3 regions of the Klebsiella sp. GFKo11 genome follow, and region 3 is predicted to be linked to each of the others. Evidence: predicted binding sites of a transcription regulator. Region 3 holds the regulator's gene; each other region holds the start of a gene.
What was found. The regulator PhoB, encoded in region 3, activates phosphate uptake and scavenging genes when phosphate is short. The targets are predictions, from matches to a motif close to CTGTCATAAAACTGNCNNAT.
Positions count from the first base shown of each region.

Region 1 (6,987 bases), 2.5 Mb from region 3:
CTGCCGCCATGCAGGATTACGGTCGTGCACTGATTGTTGGTGAACCGACCTTCGGTAAAGGCACCGTCCAGCAGTATCGTTCGCTGAACCGCATTTACGATCAGATGCTGCGTCCGGACTGGCCAGCGCTGGGTTCCGTGCAGTACACCATCCAGAAGTTCTATCGTATTAACGGCGGTAGTACTCAGCGTAAAGGTGTCACGCCGGAAATCATGATGCCGACCGGTACCGAAGAGCGTGAAACCGGCGAGCAGTATGAAGATAACGCGCTGCCGTGGGATAGCGTTAACGCCGCGACCTTCGTGAAATATGGTGATTTGACGCCATTTGAAGCGGAAATTCTGAAACGTCACGATGAGCGTATCGTTAAAGATCCGGAATTCCAGTACATCATGAAGGATATTGCCCGTTACAACGCGATGAAAGACAAACGCAACATCGTTTCCCTGAACTACGCACAGCGTGAGAAAGAGAATGAGGAAGATGATGCGATTCGCCTGTCTCGTGTGAACGATCGCCTGAAACGCGAAGGTAAACCTCTGCTGAAGAAACTGGATGATCTGCCGAAGGATTACCAGGAGCCGGACCCGTATCTTGATGAAACGGTTCATATCGCGCTCGACCTGGCCCATCTGGAAAAAGACAGGCCAGCGGTGGAACCGCCAGCTAGCAAATAAGCACCCAACGGGCACAAGTTATTGTGCCCGTTTTCATTTCTGCCGCCCGCCTGCTTTTTGCCTGAATCCAACAAAATGTCAACGTTTTTGATGAGCGTCAGCAAGGTGCTACAAAATGTAAAGTTGTGTTTTTTTCGTGACTTAGCGGGGCATGATGGTTGAAAATTGGCGTTCTACCCACACCATGTGGGTAATCGCATAGTGCGTTTTGTTAAATCGAGGTTAAAAGAAAATTATGATGCGAATCGCGCTTTTCCTGCTGACCAACCTGGCAGTGATGGTGGTATTCGGGCTCGTGCTAAGCCTGACGGGAATTCAGTCAAGCAGTATGACCGGGCTGCTGATCATGGCGCTGTTGTTTGGTTTTGGTGGTTCTATCATTTCGCTGTTGATGTCGAAATGGATGGCGCTGAAATCAGTGGGTGGGGAAGTCATTGAGCAACCGCGTAATGAAACGGAACGCTGGCTAGTCAACACCGTCGCACAGCAGGCGCGGCAGGCCGGTATTGGAATGCCGCAGGTGGCTATCTACCATGCGCCGGATATTAACGCTTTTGCTACGGGTGCACGTCGTGATGCTTCGCTGGTTGCCGTCAGCACCGGGCTGCTGCAAAACATGAGCCGTGATGAAGCGGAAGCGGTTATTGCCCACGAGATCAGCCACATCGCCAATGGTGATATGGTCACCATGACGCTGATTCAGGGGGTTGTGAACACCTTCGTTATTTTCATCTCCCGCGTTATCGCACAGATTGCAGCAGGTTTCCTCGGCGGCAACCGCGATGAGGGGGAGAACAGCAACGGCAACCCATTGATCTACTTTGCCGTCGCAACCGTACTGGAGCTGGTATTTGGTATTCTGGCCAGCATCATTACCATGTGGTTCTCTCGTTATCGTGAGTTCCATGCGGATGCCGGTTCGGCAAAACTGGTTGGGCGTGAGAAAATGATTGCTGCCCTGCAACGTTTGAAAACCAGCTATGAGCCGCAGGAAGCCAGCAGCATGATGGCTTTCTGTATCAACGGCAAAGCAAAATCCATGAGCGAGCTGTTTATGACGCACCCGCCGCTGGATAAACGTATTGAAGCCCTGCGTAGCGGGGAATACCTGAAGTAATTATCTGCTTTCGGTAATAAAAATAAAAAATCCGCAACCTTCGGGCTGCGGATTTTTTTATGCCTGATTTTGGTTGCGGCTTACAGTCTGGCGCGCGGCTGCGTGACGCGAAGGCCGCTGACGGCGGCAGCGACAACGGCAAGCGTGCCGGCCAGCAGAAGTGCGGTGTGGGTTCCGCTATTCCCCAGCAGGTTAAACAGCAATGCGACCAGCGCCGCGCCGGTACTCTGCCCCAGCAGGCGTGCAGTACCTAACATCCCACTCGCGCCACCGCTGCGATGGGCTGGGGCTGACGACACAATCGTATGGTTGTTTGGTGACTGGAACAGACCAAAACCTGCGCCACAGAGCGCCATTCGCCAGATGATATCCAGGTCCGAAGGGGAAGAGGGCAGTAAAGCGAGGCCAAACAGACCACAGGCCATCACAATCAGGCCAATTGCGCCCAACAGGCCGGCATGGACTCTCTCAATCAAATACCCTGCCAGCGGTGCCATCACCATCGTGGCCAGCGGCCACGGCGTCAGGAGCAGACCGGTTTCGACCTCACTGCGCCCCATCACGGATTGCAGGAAGAACGGCAGCGAAACCATCGCCAGCATCTGGGCACAGAAGGAGCAGATAGAGGTACAAATCGAAAGCGAAAACAGCGGAATGCGCAGCAGATCAACGGGTAGCAAGGGGACCGGCATCTGGAGTTGACGACGAACAAAAAAGAATCCAACGACCAGCATCGCCACGACCTCAGCCAGAACCAGTTGTGTAGACTGGCCCTGGGCAAAGCCGCCGAGGGCAGTAATCAGCAGGCCAAAAGTCAGCGCATTCATAATTGCACTGGGCAGATCGAAGCGGGTAATTTTACTCCGCCCGGCGTTGACTGGCAGATAGCGCATTGCGAGGACCAGCGAAATGATGCCCAGCGGAATGTTAATCAGGAACAGCCATTGCCAGGAGGCAACGGAGAGAATCGCTGCGGCAATTGTCGGCCCTGCCGCGGATGATACCGCCACGACAAAAGAGTTGATCCCCATTCCGCGACCGAGAAACCGCTGAGGGTAAATCAGGCGTATCAGTGCGGTATTGACGCTCATCAGCGCCGCACCGCCAAGACCCTGCGCGACGCGTGCCAGAGTCAACATTTCCAGACTACTGGAGAGCGCGCAGGCGAGCGAGGTGAAGGTAAATACTACCAGTCCAATCTTATAAATGCGTCGGTAGCCGACCATATCGCCGAGAAAAGAGAGCGGTAGTAACGCGATAACGATGGCAATTTGATAGGCATTAACTATCCAAATAGACGATGCCGGAGAAGCATTTAAATCGCTGGCGATTGTCGGCAGCGCCACGTTGGCGATAGCACCATCCAGTACCGCCATCGTCAAACCTAATACAATGGTCAGAATTGCGCCGTAACGCTGCGGTAATGGCAGCCCATCGGAAGTGTTTTTATCCATGTGAAATCTATGTCTTAGTGAAAACTATTTACTGGACAATAATTTTAGCATTGATTATTCAGCGGCATGTCGCAGATTTGTAACGAATAGGCAGAAGAACGATTGCGGGTATCGGCATGCGAATTTATAATAAAAACCGGTTCTAGTTTTTATAAAACAGTTGCGATGAGGTGATAAATGGCAGTTGCAGATTTGGATAAACAGCCAGATTCTGTCTCTTCGGTGTTGAAGGTTTTTGGCATTTTGCAGGCGCTTGGCGAAGAGCGTGAAATCGGCATTACCGAACTGTCCCAGCGCGTCATGATGTCAAAAAGCACCGTTTATCGCTTTTTGCAGACCATGAAATCGTTGGGATATGTGGCACAAGAAGGCGAGTCTGAGAAATATTCCCTGACCCTGAAGCTGTTCGAACTGGGCGCGCGGGCATTGCAGAATGTTGATCTGGTACGTAGTGCGGATATTCAGATGCGCGAGCTTTCTCGCCTGACGAAAGAGACGGTCCACCTGGGTGCTCTGGACGAAGACAGTATTGTCTACATCCATAAAATCGACTCAATGTACAACTTGCGCATGTATTCGCGCATTGGTCGCCGCAACCCGCTGTACAGTACCGCTATCGGTAAAGTTCTGCTGGCGTGGCGCGATCGCGCAGAAGTTGAGCAGATTCTCGAAGGCGTAGAGTACAAGCGCAGCACTGACCGCACCATCACCAGTACTGAAGAGTTGTTATCGGTTCTGGATAAGGTCCGTGAACAGGGTTATGGCGAAGATAACGAAGAGCAGGAAGAAGGGTTGCGCTGTATTGGCGTGCCGGTTTTCGACCGCTTTGGCGTGGTTATTGCTGGCCTGAGTATCTCTTTTCCGACGCTGCGTTTTTCTGAAGAGCGTTTGAACGAGTATGTTGAGATGCTGCACACGGCAGCACGTAAGATTTCTGAGCAGATGGGTTACAACGATTATCCGTTCTGACAGGTCTTAATTGTTGTGAATTCGGGCTACTGACATTGTAGCCCGAATCATAACTAGCCGTTATCAACAACCGTGACGCTTTTTCGCAGAATAGGGCAATCGGTAATGCCGATAATACCGCTACTGGAATGAACATATTGTGCGGTGCTGATGCCGCGAGCCGTAAGATATTTACATTGCAATCCTAGTCCTCCGGCATTCTCACTGCTGCCCATTAATACGCCGTAACCGCTTAATAATACGCCGATCCACAAGATAGCCAGCACCACAATGGTACGTATGATCAATCGCATTGTTGCCTCAATATTTGTATTATCCTTGCGTTAATTCTGACATGAACACGAGTTGATACAAGTCTATGATTCCTAAACTTGCCTTTCGTATTACAGTTAGCCGCGGTTTAAGAAGGTCATGTTATCCTGGCGACATCTGATACTGATGCGGAGAGTGGAGTGAAAAAATTACGGTGGGTTTTGCTGATAGTTATCATAGCGGGTTGTTTACTGCTATGGACTCAGATGCTTAACGTAATGTGCGATCAGGATGTACAGTTCTTCAGCGGCATCTGCACTATCAACAAGTTTATACCCTGGTAAGACATTTTTAATATGACCGATTTTCTTCTGCTGTGTGGGTGGTAGAATGAACGCCTTCTCTTTGAGGTGGTGAAATGAGTGAGTTATTAAATCCTGGGATCGTAAATCTGGCGTCAGTAGCATTGTCGGTTGTGCTGTTGCTTGTCGGCCTGTTGTTGTGGTTTTTTGTTAATCGCGCCAGCTCGCGCGCCAATGAGCAGATTGCTCTGCTGCAAGCCTTGCTGGATCAGCAAAAGCGGCAGAATGCGCTGCTCCGCCGTCTGTGTGAAGCCAATGAGCCTGAGAAAGAGGACGTTGCCGAGCCTTCTGCAATCGAGAAGGGAAAAGGCGACGACGACTTCATCCGCCTTGTCGCAGAACGGTAATCCGACTGACAGGTGTGCACCGCTGCGGTGTGCGCCTGCATATCAGCTGACTATAACTAATCCTTATCTATTTACCCGCTTTCAGCGCCAGTCTGAACTGTTAAGATATGATTTCCTCCGCATGCTTCTGTGATTTGTTTAGACACGCAAATAAAAGAATTATGATGTGGGTCAATTGCCAGAACAAACATCATGTCATCAATACTTCATTATTATCGTGCAATGTAGACAATATTTTGAGCACTTTAATTAACGCGTTTCATTATTATGGAATGCGCATAGTTAACGCGAATTTTCAACTATCGATATGAGCTTTTATGTGCATCATTATGCAGTTTTCTTTGTATACCCCTAAAATTGGCAGTTCGTATGCGAACCGACGACAACACTCTGAAGTCGTTGAGCTATGTTGAAAAAGTTGCAGTTCTGGAGGATGTGTTATTGCTGGAACCGCATGACAGTGAAGGATTTGTCTGTGGGAGCTAAGACGCATAAATGTGCAGATGATCAAATGATTATCTTATAATCTGTGCGAGCGATCGAGACCCGTCCAAAAATGGCTTGCCATTATTTACGTTGTATGTGATAACACCGTTCGGGTTAAACGAGGTACAGTTCTGTTTATGTGTGGCATTTTCAGTAAAGAAGTCCTGAGTAAACACGTTGTCGTTGAATACCGCTTCTCTGCCGAACCTTATATTAGTGCCTCATGCAGTTATGTGTCAGTTTTATCTATGTAAGCGCCTAAGGGCGAAGAAAGAAAACAGTCTAAGGAATTTTGCAAATGGCAAAGATTAAAGGTCAAGTTAAGTGGTTCAACGAGTCTAAAGGTTTTGGTTTCATTACTCCTGCTGATGGCAGCAAAGATGTGTTCGTACACTTCTCTGCAATCCAGGGTAACGGCTTCAAAACTCTGGCTGAAGGCCAGAACGTTGAGTTCGAAATTCAGGACGGCCAGAAAGGTCCAGCAGCAGTTAACGTAACTGCTATCTGATTCAAGACCACTGAATCTTGTAAGAAAGCCTCGCCTGTGCGGGGCTTTTTAGTCTCTATTGCAAAACGTTTCTATTTTCCCCCCTCCGTTGTGCTTTGTTGCAAAACAACACCCTTATTCGCATTGTTTAGCAGTCTTTTTTGCTTATTTTCTGTTAAATCAGAGGGTTGCAAAATAATGATGGAGCTAAGGTGCAAAAGAACAAAATTAAGTCAGCCGCCAATTTTACCCCGATCCGTTTTGGGTTGCTGTGCGTGGCGATTCTCAGTTGTCTTGGGCTGCTATTGGCTCGAGTGGGCTGGCTACAAATTGTCTCCCCAGACAATCTGGTTAAACAAGAAGATATGCGCTCCTTGCGCGAGGAGCCTGTTGACGTTCAACGTGGGATGATTAGCGATCGCGAAGGCCGCCCGCTGGCGGTTAGTGTACCGGTAAGCGCGATTTGGGTCGATCCGCAAACGACCATCGAAAAGGGTGGGGTGGGGTACGGTCCCCGCTGGCAGGCCATGGCCGAGGCTTTACACCTCAATCTCAACGACCTGGCCCACCGTGTTGAAGCGCATCCTCATGCGCGGTTTCTCTATCTGGCACGCCAGATAAACCCGGAGCAGGCGGAATGGATCGATAAACTTCATCTACCGGGTATTAATCTGCGCGATGAGTCGCGCCGCTTCTATCCGGCTGGTCACGTCGCCGCTAACCTGCTTGGTTTTACCAATATCGACAACCAGGGTATTGAAGGGGTTGAGAAAAGTTTTAATGCCCAGCTAACCGGTAAGCCGGGGCGTCGGCTGGTACGTAAAGACCGTCATGGC
Region 1 covers NZ_CM151369.1:2,445,783-2,452,769, forward strand. The annotation lists gene prc (carboxy terminal-processing peptidase) at 1-677, shown strand, start outside; gene htpX (protease HtpX) at 913-1,794, shown strand; gene AC07P6_RS11825 (MFS transporter) at 1,875-3,248, opposite strand; gene kdgR (DNA-binding transcriptional regulator KdgR) at 3,426-4,217, shown strand; gene AC07P6_RS11835 (YobH family protein) at 4,271-4,510, opposite strand; gene mgrB (PhoP/PhoQ regulatory lipoprotein MgrB) at 4,670-4,813, shown strand; gene AC07P6_RS11845 (YebO family protein) at 4,888-5,178, shown strand; gene AC07P6_RS11850 (DUF2627 domain-containing protein) at 5,802-5,918, shown strand; gene cspE (transcription antiterminator/RNA stability regulator CspE) at 5,963-6,172, shown strand; gene ftsI (peptidoglycan glycosyltransferase FtsI) at 6,364-6,987, shown strand, end outside.
Region 1: kdgR (DNA-binding transcriptional regulator KdgR) is a predicted target of PhoB. The motif match lies at 3,315-3,334, and genes of this name have one in related genera.

Region 2 (6,987 bases), 610 kb from region 3:
GACCCACCGTCAGCACTTCGACCCGCGTCAGGTTCAGGTCAGCACGCTGCTGTCGATTAAAACCGGTGCCTGCCCGGAAGATTGCAAATACTGCCCGCAAAGCGCGCGCTACAAAACCGGTCTCGAATCAGAACGCCTGATGGAGGTCGAGCAGGTGCTGGAGTCGGCGCGGCAGGCGAAAAATGCCGGTTCAACCCGCTTCTGCATGGGGGCGGCGTGGAAGAACCCTAACGATCGCGATATGCCGTACCTCGAGCAGATGGTGAAAGGGGTGAAGGAGATGGGGCTGGAAGCCTGTATGACGCTCGGTACCCTTAACGACAGCCAGGCGCAGCGCCTGGCCGGTGCCGGTCTGGATTACTACAACCATAACCTCGATACCTCGCCGGAGTTTTACGGCAATGTCATCACTACCCGCACCTACCAGGAGCGCCTCGATACCCTCGACAAAGTGCGTGGTGCCGGAATCAAAGTATGCTCTGGCGGTATCGTCGGCTTAGGCGAAACGGTCAAAGATCGCGCCGGATTGCTGCTGCAATTAGCTAACCTGCCGACCCCGCCGGAAAGCGTGCCGATCAACATGCTGGTGAAGGTCAAAGGCACGCCAATGGCGGATAACGACGACGTTGATGCTTTTGATTTTATTCGCACTATCGCCATCGCACGTATCATGATGCCGACCTCGCACGTGCGCCTCTCCGCCGGGCGCGAGCAGATGAACGAACAAACCCAGGCGATGTGCTTTATGGCCGGGGCCAACTCGATTTTCTACGGCTGCAAGCTGCTGACTACGCCCAATCCGGAAGAGGACAAAGATCTGCAGCTGTTCCGCAAACTGGGGATTAACCCGCAGCAAACCGCGGTGCTGGAAGGCGATAACGCCCAGCAGCAGCGCCTGGAGCAGGTGTTGATGAATCCTGATACCGAGGAATACTACAACGCGGCGGCGCTATGAGCTGGCAGCAGCGTATTGAGCAGGCGCTGGAAGAGCGGCAGGCGGCGGACGCTCTGCGGTGCCGTCAGCCGGTGACGCAGGGAGCCGGTCGTTGGCTCACCCGCGAAGGCCAGCGCTGGCTCAATTTTTCCAGTAACGATTATCTTGGCCTCAGCCAGCATCCGGAGATCGTCAAAGCCTGGCAGGAAGGCGCGGAGCGCTATGGCGTCGGCAGCGGCGGCTCCGGTCACGTCAGCGGCTATAGCGAGGCGCATTGCGCACTGGAAGAGCAGCTTGCCGACTGGCTGGGCTACCCGCGCGCGCTGTTGTTTATTTCAGGCTTTGCCGCCAATCAGGCGGTGATTGCCGCGCTGGCGGGCAAAGAAGATCGGATTGTTGCCGATCGCCTCAGCCATGCTTCGCTTCTTGAAGCCGCTAATCTCAGTCCGGCACAGCTGCGGCGCTTTCAGCACAATGACGCCCGGTATCTTGAAGAGCTGCTGGCGAAACCGCTATCCGGTCAACAGCTGGTGGTGACCGAAGGGATTTTCAGTATGGATGGTGATAGCGCTCCGCTGACGGATATCCAGCGGGCGACGCGGGCGGCTGAGGCGCTCCTGCTGGTGGACGACGCGCACGGCATCGGCGTGGTCGGCGAAGAGGGGCGAGGCAGTTGCGATAGCCAGCAGGTACATCCGGATCTGCTGATTGTTACCTTCGGCAAAGCTTTTGGCGTGAGCGGCGCGGCGGTACTGTGCAGCGAGGCGCTGGCGGATTATCTGTTGCAGTTTGCCCGTCATCTGATTTACAGCACCGCCATGCCTCCGGCGCAGGCGGTGGCCCTCAGCGCTGCGCTGGGCGTGATTCGTAGCGACGACGGTCAGCAGCGGCGGGAGAAGCTGGCCCGTCATATTACCGATTTTCGCCGCCAAATGGCCGACTATCCTGGTGAACTCACGCAATCCATCAGCGCAATCCAGCCGTTGATCGTCGGCGACAATGCCCGTGCGCTGCGGCTGGCGGCGCGCCTACGTGAACAGGGCTGCTGGGTGACGGCCATCCGTCCGCCGACAGTCCCTGTTGGTAGCGCGCGCTTGCGCCTGACGCTGACGGCGGCCCATGAATCCGCCGATATCGCCCGCCTGCTGGAGGTGCTGCATGATGGCGGTGAATAAACGCGCGGTAGCAGCGGCGTTTGGTCGCGCGGCGGGCCATTACTCTCAGCATGATGAATTGCAACGTCTGAGCGCCTCCCGGCTGCTGGAGCAGCTCGATATAAAAACCTTCCCCGAGGTACTGGATGCGGGCTGTGGCCCCGGCAGCATAAGCCGCTTCTGGCGCGAGGCCGGGTGCCGGGTGACGGCGCTGGATCTCTCCGTTGAGATGCTGGCGCAAGCCCGGCGCGGAGACAGCGCGGATCGCTACGTCGAAGGGGATATCGAAGCGCTACCGCTGGTGGAGAGCTGCGTCGACCTGGCGTGGAGCAACCTTGCGGTTCAGTGGTGCGACAATCTTGCCACTGCCATTAATGAGCTGTATCGGGTCGTGCGACCCGGCGGTCGGGTGGCGTTTAGCACTTTGCTGGCAGGTTCGCTGCCGGAGCTGAATCAGGCGTGGCGAGCTATTGATGAACAGCCGCATGCTAACCGTTTTCTCAGCGAGCAGGCGGTACGCCAGACGCTGGTTGGTCGCCGCGCTACCGGTCATGTCCATGCCATCACTCTGCCGTTTGCCGATGCGCTCAGCGCGATGCGTTCGCTTAAAGGCATTGGCGCGACCCATTTGCATCAGGGCCGCAGCGCCACACCGCTCAGTCGTGGCAAACTGCGCCAGCTTCAACTGGCCTGGCCGCAGCAGCAGGGGTTATGCCCGCTGACGTACCATCTTTTTACAGGAGTCATCGAACGTGATTAAACGCTTCTTTGTGACCGGAACCGACACCGAAGTCGGTAAAACCGTCACCAGCTGCGCTCTGCTACAGGCGGCCAATCGCGCAGGATTCAATAGCGCGGGTTATAAACCGGTCGCTTCCGGCAGCGAAAACACGGCGCAAGGGCTGCGCAACGACGATGCGCTGGCTCTACAGCGCAATAGTCAGGTAGCGCTACGCTACGAGCAGGTCAATCCATTCACCTTTGCTGAGCCGACGTCGCCGCATATTGTCAGCGCCGATGAGGGCAGGCCAATTGACGCCGCAGCGCTTTCGGCCGGTTTACGCGAGCTGGAAGGGCTGGCGAATTGGGTGTTAGTCGAAGGGGCTGGGGGCTGGTTTACGCCGCTTTCAGAAACGCTGACCTTTGCCGACTGGGTAGAGCAAGAGCAGTTACCGGTGATTTTAGTGGTGGGCGTTAAGCTGGGGTGCATTAACCATGCGATGCTCACCGCTCAGGCGGTGATTCAGGCCGGGCTGCCGTTGGCGGGATGGATAGCTAACGATATCCAGCCGCCGGGCAAGCGCCACCTTGAGTATCTGGCGACGCTAAAACGTGTACTGCCCGCGCCGTTTCTTGGTGAGATCCCGTGGCTGGCGGATGTGGCACAGCGCGAGGATCTCGGCCACTATCTCGATCTCAGCGTGCTGGATCGGGCGTCATCCACTGCGCCAGCAGCGGCGCATCCAGCTGGATAACATCCCCCTGGGCGACGCTGCGACCGCAGTGCAGCAGGCAGAAACTGTCCGCGACCCGGCGAATAAACGGCAGGTGCTGCTCGGCGATCAGCACCGTCAGGCCGATATCGCGGTTCAGACGAACCAGCAGGTCGCCTAATTTGTGCAGAAAACGTTGCCCGCCAGCGCGCGAGGGTTCATCAAGGATCAGCAGGCGCGGGCGGGTTATCAGCGCCCGGGCCAGCGCCAACTGGTACTGATCATCAGCCGTTAGCGTAATGCCTTTGCTTTGCCGCAGCGTATAGAGTTCCGGAAACAGATCGTAAATCTCCCCGGCCACCGCTGACGCGGATTCGCCGCCTGCCGCGAGGGCAATATGCAGATTCTCCTCCACGCTCAGTTGCGAAAAGATGCGTTTGTCCTGCGGGACGTAGCCGATACCGATAGCGCTACGCGATTGCGCGGAGAGCGGCATCAGGTCATAGGGCGCAGCCCCCGCGTCCTGCCAGGTCATACTTCCGCTGGCCACCGGGAGGTGCCCGGTAATACAGTTAACGAGGGTGGTTTTCCCCATCCCCTCACGCCCCATTACGCAAGTACATTTCCCCGGCCTGAGCTCAAGGTCAACATTCCACAGCGTGTGCTGGCTTCCGTAATAGTGGTTCACGGCACGTAGACTCAACATAGACGTTTTCTCCTTTCCTGGGATAGCGGGCGACAAGAAGATTCTGCAAATCCCTTGCCAGGAAAAAGAACTCTCGGTATTTGCTGACAAATACAGGGGCGGCATGGTGAAAAGGAAGAGGGTTACGGCAGACCTTGCACTTTCCCGGTGCCAGAGCGCTGAAATGTGGTGCAAAAAATAATAGAAAATCCAGCTATTCTTTGCCGATAAATCGCAAAAAAAATTCAATAAATTTTTTTAGCAGGTGTTTTGCCCCATTCAGTGATTTCGGCCGGGTGGCACAGGTCATGGGCTGCAGACAGTTATCCACTATTCCTGTGGATAACCTTGTGCATTAGAGTTAGAGAACTTGCGGTAAGCTAGAGATTACGCGGCCTGCGGGCAAATTGACGCGAAACCCATCTTTTCTTAAATTTTGTTAAATATCAATTAATTAAATAAAATCAATGGCTGTAAAAAAAGTGTCACCGACTGCCACAAAAGATTCATCCCCTTGCTTGACAAATGTTAAATGCCAAAAGTTTCTGGGGATAACCCTACTGATTGGTGGATTATCCCGCAAGGCGGCTTTTTTTCGTCCGCGATGGCGGTAAAAAAGACAAATCTGGAGATATACGATAGTATGATACTGTTTTTATATCCAGTATTATTTATTGGCAAAAGTTGAACTGAAGGGTAGAATTAAACACCTGCCGTTCAACCCTTCTTCAGGTCCTGATTGATGAGTAAACCGTTCAAGCTGCATTCTGCTTTCCGTCCCTCTGGCGACCAGCCGGAAGCCATTCGTCGCCTGGAAGAGGGGCTGGAAGATGGCCTGGCGCATCAAACGCTGCTCGGCGTAACCGGTTCGGGTAAAACGTTTACCATCGCCAACGTTATTGCCGATCTACAACGCCCGACGATGGTGCTGGCACCTAACAAAACGCTGGCGGCGCAGCTTTACGGCGAGATGAAAGAGTTCTTCCCGGAGAACGCGGTGGAGTATTTCGTCTCTTACTACGATTATTATCAGCCCGAAGCCTATGTGCCGAGCTCGGATACCTTCATTGAGAAGGACGCGTCGGTCAACGAACATATTGAACAGATGCGCCTGTCGGCGACCAAAGCGCTGCTTGAGCGTCGCGATGTGGTGGTGGTGGCATCGGTTTCCGCTATCTACGGTCTGGGCGATCCGGACCTGTACCTGAAGATGATGCTGCACCTCACGGTCGGCATGATAATCGACCAGCGCGCCATTCTGCGTCGTCTGGCCGAACTGCAATATACCCGCAACGATCAGGCCTTCCAGCGCGGTACCTTCCGCGTTCGCGGCGAAGTTATCGATATCTTCCCGGCGGAGTCTGACGATATCGCGCTGCGTATCGAGCTATTCGATGAGGAAGTTGAGCGCCTGTCGCTGTTCGACCCGCTGACCGGCCACGTGGAATCGACGATCCCACGCTATACCGTCTATCCCAAAACGCACTACGTCACCCCGCGTGAACGTATCGTCCAGGCGATGGAAGAGATTAAAGTTGAGCTGGCTGACCGGCGCAAGGTGCTGCTGGAGAACAACAAGCTGCTGGAAGAGCAGCGCCTGAGTCAGCGTACCCAGTTCGATCTCGAAATGATGAACGAGCTGGGCTATTGCTCAGGGATTGAAAACTACTCGCGCTATCTCTCGGGGCGCGGGCCGGGCGAGCCGCCACCGACGCTATTCGACTACCTGCCTGCTGATGGCCTGCTGGTTATTGATGAATCCCACGTCACTATTCCGCAAATTGGCGGCATGTATCGTGGTGACCGGGCGCGTAAAGAGACGCTGGTGGAGTACGGCTTCCGTTTGCCGTCGGCGCTGGACAACCGTCCGATGAAGTTTGAAGAGTTTGAAGCCCTCGCGCCGCAGACCATTTATGTTTCGGCAACGCCTGGGGCCTATGAGCTGGATAAATCCGGCGACGAAGTGGTGGACCAGGTAGTCCGTCCGACGGGGCTGCTTGACCCGGTGATTGAAGTGCGTCCGGTGGGAACCCAGGTGGACGACCTGCTCTCGGAAATTCGTATTCGCACCGCGATTAACGAGCGCGTGCTGGTCACCACCCTGACCAAGCGGATGGCGGAAGATTTAACTGAGTATCTGGAAGAGCACGGTGAGCGGGTGCGCTACCTGCACTCAGATATCGACACTGTGGAACGTATGGAAATTATCCGCGACCTGCGTCTGGGCGAGTTTGACGTGCTGGTCGGGATCAACCTGTTGCGTGAAGGCTTAGACATGCCGGAAGTGTCGCTGGTGGCTATTCTGGATGCCGACAAAGAGGGCTTCCTGCGCTCGGAGCGCTCGCTGATTCAGACTATTGGCCGCGCGGCGCGTAACATCAACGGTAAAGCGATTCTTTACGGCGACAGGATAACTGCGTCGATGGCCAGAGCGATTGATGAAACCGAGCGTCGTCGTGAGAAGCAGCAACGTTACAATGAAGAGCACGGTATTACGCCTACGGGACTCAATAAGAAAGTGGTTGATATTCTGGCGCTGGGTCAGAATATTGCGAAAACCAAAACCAAGGGACGCGGCAAGTTCCGCTCGCCGGTTGAAGCTGATGCGGTGGAACTGACCCTGACGCCGAAAGCGCTACAGCAGAAAATTCGCGAGCTGGAAGGGCAGATGATGCAGCATGCGCAAAACCTGGAGTTCGAAGAGGCGGCGCAAATTCGCGACCAGCTTCATCAGCTGCGCGATCTGTTTATCGCTGCGTCGTAGCCGTTTGCGAAATTCTT
Region 2 covers NZ_CM151369.1:4,329,964-4,336,950, reverse strand. The annotation lists gene bioB (biotin synthase BioB) at 1-955, shown strand, start outside; gene bioF (8-amino-7-oxononanoate synthase) at 952-2,109, shown strand; gene bioC (malonyl-ACP O-methyltransferase BioC) at 2,093-2,848, shown strand; gene bioD (dethiobiotin synthase) at 2,841-3,563, shown strand; gene AC07P6_RS20990 (ABC transporter ATP-binding protein) at 3,505-4,227, opposite strand; gene uvrB (excinuclease ABC subunit UvrB) at 4,949-6,970, shown strand.
Region 2: uvrB (excinuclease ABC subunit UvrB) is a predicted target of PhoB. The motif match lies at 4,678-4,697, and genes of this name have one in related genera.

Region 3 (6,987 bases):
TCCGTCGTCAGCTCTTCACGACGCATCAGCCATTGACGGGCGTTTTGCAGACTGGTTTGCTCGCTAACCTGCTGTTTTTCTTCATCAGTAAGTACTTGCAAACTTTGCTGGAGAACCTGCTGCTGCTCGTCACTCAGCAGCAGGACGCCGGAAGCCTGGGCCTGAAGTTTTTCCAGCTCGATGCGGGCAAGCTTATGCTTTTCAAAGACCTGTGCTGAAATCTGACCGTAAATTTCGGTACCGGTTAGTTCTTCCAGCAGCTCGGCGCGCTCTTTGGGTTTGGCGTTGAGGAAGGCGGCGAACTGCCCCTGTGACAGCAGCATTGAGCGGGTGAAGCGACCATAATCCAGCCCGGTGAGGGTGGCGGTCATTTCCAGCTTATCTTTGACTTTATCGGCGAGGATTTTGCCGTCGTCGCAGCGCGCCAGCTCGACGCGCGGGGCCTGTAGATTACCATCCGGCTGGTTTCTCGCCCGATTCTGGCTCCAGAAGGCGCGGTAGGCGATGCCTTTGACCTCGAACTCCACTTCTGCCAGACATTCGGCGGTGTCGCGGGTCATCAGATCGTTTTGTGATTGTGACACGCTGCTCAGACGCGGGGTTTCGTGATACAGCGCGAGACAGATGGCGTCGAGCAGGGTGGTTTTTCCGGCACCGGTCGGCCCGGTAATGGCAAACAGCCCGTTGCTGGCGAACGGCTCGGCGGTGAAATCGATTTTCCATTCGCCTTTTAGCGAGTTGAGGTTTTTCAGACGTAAGCTCAGGATTTTCACAGACGATCCTCATCGTTCAGGCTATGCAGCGTCTCGTTAAACAGCTGCTCCAGGCGCTGTTGCTGCGACTCTTCCAGGGTTTCCAGCGCCAGGCGACGGGCAAACACATCTTCGACCTGCAGTTCGCTGAGCGTTTCCCGGCGCTCGCCCGCCAGAATGCGCTCGCGCTGGGCGCGACTGCGGCGCACCAGCAGCACTTCTACCGGTAGCGTTTCGGTCTGTGCCTGAATTTTGCGTTGAATATCATGCAAATATTCGTCGCTGGTGATCTCAATATCCAGCCAGACGGCGGGTTGCTGGCTATTATCTTGCCACTGATTCAACTGCTCGCTGATGCTGGCGAAATCGCCCTTTAATACTGCCAGCGGCTGGGTAATGGGGACGATGAGCGGCGTGACGTCTGTTAGACATCCGTTGGTGAAGGTCACCAGGTTGACGCTTTTGTTTTTCCCGGTTTCGTCAAAGCTCAGCGGGATGGGCGATCCGCTGTAGCGAATATGCTCGCAGCCGCCCACCACTTGCGCCCGGTGAATATGGCCAAGCGCGATGTAATCGGCAGGGGGAAAGTGGCTTGCCGGAAAGGCGTCGAGGGTGCCGATATAGATTTCGCGAACCGCGTCGCTTTTGCTGGCGCCGACGGTGGTCAAATGACCACTGGCGATAATCGGCAGCGGCCGGTAGCCGCGCAGTTCGCAGGCCTGCTGATACTGCTGCTGGTAGTAGTCGCTGATGGCGGTGAGGAGCTGCTTCTGCTTTTCACCGCTGGAGTGACCGGCCTGGCTGGTCACTAGCTCGCGCGGGCGCAGGAACGGCACAGGGCAAAAAATCGCCCCCGCTGAACCATCACGCAAGGGCAGAATAAAAGGAGCGTGACCGGCATTGGCGACTACCGTGGTTTTCAGGAAGGCGAGAATATCCCGCGATTCATTGAGGGTCGCCACCGAATCGTGGTTTCCCGCCAGTACCACCAGTTGGCAGCCGGTCTGCTGTAGCTGAACGACAAACCGGTTATACAGCTCACGCGCGTAGCTCGGCGGGGAGCCGGTATCAAAAATATCGCCCGCGACAATAATGGCATCAACCTCATGCTCCTGGGCGCTGGTCAGCAGCCAGTCGAGAAACGCCTGATGCTCAGCGGCGCGGCTTTTGCTGTAAAAATTTTGCCCAAGGTGCCAGTCAGAAGTGTGAAGGATGCGCATAGTGGTCCCGTAGCGAAAAAAGCGTAAGCGGCATTATAGCACTGGTCTACAGTGAGATAAGTCCGTGTCACAATTCAAAATCCCTTGTTCATCTGCCCGTCATTTTTTTCATAAATCTGTCATAAATCTGACGCATAATGGCCGCGCACTTCTATACTGATGGCTAAAAAATACAGGGTAAATAATGGCGAGAAGAATTCTGGTCGTTGAAGATGAAGCTCCAATCCGCGAAATGGTCTGCTTTGTTCTGGAGCAAAACGGCTTTCAGCCCATCGAGGCGGAAGATTTTGACAGCGCGGTCAATCAACTCAATGAACCTTGGCCTGATTTGATCCTGCTCGACTGGATGCTACCGGGTGGCTCAGGTTTACAGTTTATTAAACAGCTCAAGCGCGAAGCGATGACCCGCGAGATTCCGGTGGTAATGTTAACCGCCCGTGGTGAAGAGGAAGATCGCGTTCGCGGCCTGGAAACCGGCGCGGATGATTACATCACCAAGCCATTCTCTCCGAAAGAGCTGGTGGCGCGAATTAAAGCCGTGATGCGGCGCATTTCGCCGATGGCGGTGGAAGAGGTGATTGAAATGCAGGGACTGAGCCTCGACCCTTCTTCGCATCGCGTCATGACCGGTGAAAACCCGCTGGATATGGGGCCGACCGAGTTTAAATTATTACACTTCTTTATGACCCACCCGGAGCGTGTTTATAGCCGCGAACAGCTGCTCAACCACGTTTGGGGAACTAACGTATATGTAGAAGACAGAACGGTGGATGTACATATTCGCCGCCTGCGTAAAGCGCTGGAACATAGCGGCCATGACCGGATGGTACAAACGGTTCGCGGCACGGGATATCGTTTCTCCGCCCGTTTCTGAATCTCGACAGGAGTGTGAACCGTGCTGGAACGGCTGTCATGGAAAAGGCTGGCGCTTGAGCTTTTCTTGTGTTGTATCCCGGCCCTGATCCTCGGGGCGATTTTTGGTCACCTGCCGTGGTTTTTGCTGGCGGCGGTGACGGGTCTTCTTATTTGGCATTTCTGGAATCTTATGCGTCTGTCGTGGTGGCTGTGGGTTGACCGCAGCATGACGCCACCGCCGGGCAGCGGCAGTTGGGAACCGCTGTTGTACGGCCTGCATCAGATGCAGATGCGTAATAAAAAGCGCCGTCGCGAGCTGGGTAGTCTTATAAAGCGTTTTCGCAGCGGTGCAGAATCTCTCCCTGATGCGGTGGTTTTAACTACCGAAGAGGGCGTGATGTTCTGGTGTAATGGCCTGGCCCAGCAGACGCTTAATCTGCGCTGGCCGGACGATAACGGACAGAACATCCTTAACCTGCTGCGCTACCCGGAATTTGCCAACTACCTGAAATATCGTGATTTCTCGAAGCCGTTGAATCTGGTGTTGAATAATGCCAGGCATCTGGAAATTCGCGTGATGCCCTACAGCGATAAACAGCTGCTGATGGTGGCGCGTGATGTTACGCAGATGCATCAGCTCGAAGGGGCGCGACGTAACTTCTTTGCCAACGTCAGCCACGAGCTGCGAACCCCGCTGACGGTGTTGCAGGGGTATCTGGAGATGATGCAGGAGCAGATACTGGAAGGGGGCACGCGCGAGAAAGCGTTACACACCATGCGCGAGCAAACCCAGCGTATGGAAGGCCTGGTTAAACAACTGCTGACGCTGTCACGAATAGAGGCCGCGCCGGTACTGGCGATGAACGATAGAATCGATGTGCCGATGATGCTGCGGGTGGTGGAGCGCGAGGCGCAAACCCTGAGTCAGCAGAAGCATGTTCTGCATTTTTCCGTCGATGAGTCGCTGAAAGTGTTGGGGAATGAAGAACAACTGCGTAGCGCGATTTCCAACCTGGTGTATAACGCGGTCAATCATACTCCGGCGGGAACGGAAATCACCGTGAGCTGGAAGCGGGCATCTCACGGCGCGTTGTTTAGCGTCGAGGATAACGGTCCGGGAATTTCTCCGGAGCATATTCCGCGCCTGACCGAACGTTTCTACCGTGTTGATAAGGCACGATCGCGGCAAACCGGCGGCAGCGGTTTGGGGCTGGCGATTGTTAAACACGCGATCAGTCATCACGACAGTCGTCTTGAAATTGAAAGCACGCTGGGCAAAGGGACGCGTTTTAGCTTCTTGCTGCCGGAACGTTTAATTGCCAAAAATGAGCCCTAGTTCCTGTCCTGTCAGCATTAGTTGCCAATGACCAGCTTCGGCTGGTCATTTTCATTTGCAGGCAATTTCGTTTTGCGTAATTAACGAACGTTCGCTGCTTTTTTGTTCGCATGATAAGCCACATGTTTTCCATCAGTCAGGTCAATCATTCTGGCTATGAAAATAGAGTTAGCATAATCATCTGCTTTTACGATCCCTCCTTGCTTTAAAACGTTATAAGCGTTTAAATTGCCCCCCTACGGTCGCAGACAGACTGTTTTTGCGTGGTAATTCAAAAAACAATTCTTTTCCACGCCGCTTTGGGAGCATATCCCGCTGAGTTTACTGACAATGGCCGCTGTATCATCCCCTAAGGGAAGGCGCGGTATTTATCCGTTTTTACAACACCACATCCACAGGCAGTAATGAATTTATGACCCATCAGTTAAAATCTCGCGACATCGTTGCGTTGGGCTTTATGACCTTCGCGCTGTTCGTCGGCGCAGGCAATATTATCTTCCCTCCGATGGTTGGCTTACAGGCTGGTGAACACGTCTGGACCGCGGCTATTGGCTTTCTGATTACCGCCGTGGGTTTACCGGTGCTAACGGTCGTGGCATTGGCGAAAGTCGGCGGCGGCGTAGAAAGCCTGAGCACGCCGATTGGTAAAGTCGCCGGTATCCTGCTGGCCGTAGTTTGCTATCTGGCTGTGGGGCCGCTGTTCGCTACTCCGCGTACCGCCACCGTCTCTTTTGAAGTGGGGATTGCTCCGCTGACCGGTGATGGCCCTCTGCCGCTGCTGATTTATAGCGTTATCTATTTTGCACTGGTGATCCTTGTTTCGCTCTATCCGGGCAAACTGTTGGATACGGTGGGGAATTTCCTCGCGCCGCTGAAAATCATTGCGCTGGTTATTCTCTCCGTTGCGGCGATTGTCTGGCCTGCCGGCCCGCTGAGTCACGCGATGGAAGCCTATCGCACCGCACCGTTTTCTAACGGCTTCGTTAACGGTTACCTGACCATGGATACCCTTGGGGCGATGGTCTTTGGTATCGTGATTGTCAACGCCGCGCGTTCCCGTGGCGTGACAGAAGCCCGTCTGTTGACCCGCTACACCGTCTGGGCTGGCCTGATGGCTGGTGTTGGCCTGACGCTGTTGTATCTGGCGCTGTTCCGCCTCGGTTCCGATAGCGGCACGCTGGTCGAGCAATCCGCCAACGGCGCGGCGATTCTGCACGCTTACGTACAGCACACCTTCGGCGGCGCGGGAAGTTTCCTGCTGGCGGCGCTGATCTTTATCGCCTGTCTGGTTACGGCGGTGGGCTTGACCTGCGCCTGCGCGGAGTTCTTCGCCCAGTACCTGCCGTTCTCTTATCGCACGCTGGTGTTTATCCTCGGCCTGTTCTCGATGGCGGTCTCCAATCTGGGGCTGAGCCACCTGATTCAGATTTCAATTCCGGTGCTGACGGCAATCTACCCGCCGTGTATCGCACTGGTTGTATTAAGCTTTACCCGCGGTTGGTGGCATAATTCGTCCCGCGTTATTGCCCCGGCCATGTTTATCAGCCTGATGTTTGGTATTATTGATGGCGTTAAAGCGTCGCCGTTTGCCGACTTTATGCCATCCTGGACCGCGCGTCTGCCGTTGGCAGAACAGGGGCTGGCCTGGCTGATGCCGACCGCAGTAATGCTGATTCTGGCGGTTGTTTGGGATCGTGCCGTAGGACGTCAGGTGACATCCGGCGCACACTAAACGACGTCGAGAATTTAAGTGCTTAACCACGGGATTTAACCTCCCGTGGTTTTTTGTTTTTTTAGTTATGCTCCTTTTGAACTTTGCCCCCGCAAAGGCCAGGGGAGACAAACGGCATGGAACACGATGGAAAGTAGTAACAAGCTTAAGCGTGGGCTAAGTACCCGGCATATTCGTTTTATGGCTCTTGGTTCGGCAATCGGTACCGGGCTTTTCTATGGCTCGGCTGACGCGATTAAAATGGCGGGGCCGAGCGTCCTGCTGGCTTATATTATCGGCGGCGTCGCGGCGTACATTATCATGCGCGCGCTGGGCGAGATGTCGGTGCATAACCCTGCCGCCAGCTCGTTCTCACGCTACGCGCAGGACTACCTTGGCCCGCTGGCGGGTTACATCACCGGCTGGACCTACTGTTTTGAAATCCTGATCGTCGCCATCGCCGATGTAACAGCCTTCGGCATCTATATGGGCGTCTGGTTCCCGGCGGTGCCGCACTGGATTTGGGTGCTCAGCGTGGTGTTGATCATCTGCGCCGTCAACCTGATGAGCGTGAAGGTCTTCGGCGAGCTGGAGTTCTGGTTCTCCTTCTTCAAAGTCGCCACCATTATCATCATGATTCTGGCCGGTTTCGGCATCATTATCTGGGGTATTGGCAACGGCGGTCAGCCAACCGGCATCCATAATCTATGGAGCAACGGCGGTTTCTTCAGCAACGGCTGGCTGGGGATGGTGATGTCGTTGCAGATGGTGATGTTCGCCTACGGCGGGATTGAAATCATCGGTATTACCGCCGGTGAAGCGGAAGACCCGGAGAAATCTATTCCTCGGGCCATTAACTCGGTCCCGATGCGTATCCTGGTGTTTTACGTCGGCACGCTGTTCGTGATTATGTCTATCTACCCGTGGAATCAGGTTGGAACGAACGGTAGCCCGTTTGTCTTAACCTTCCAGCATTTGGGTATCACCTTTGCCGCCAGCATCCTGAACTTTGTGGTGCTGACCGCTTCGCTGTCGGCGATTAACTCTGACGTCTTTGGCGTGGGGCGCATGCTGCACGGTATGGCGGAGCAGGGCAGCGCGCCGAAAATGTTC
Region 3 covers NZ_CM151369.1:4,940,940-4,947,926, reverse strand. The annotation lists gene sbcC (exonuclease subunit SbcC) at 1-773, opposite strand, end outside; gene sbcD (exonuclease subunit SbcD) at 770-1,972, opposite strand; gene phoB (phosphate response regulator transcription factor PhoB) at 2,157-2,846, shown strand; gene phoR (phosphate regulon sensor histidine kinase PhoR) at 2,868-4,163, shown strand; gene brnQ (branched-chain amino acid transporter carrier protein BrnQ) at 4,576-5,895, shown strand; gene proY (proline-specific permease ProY) at 6,022-6,987, shown strand, end outside.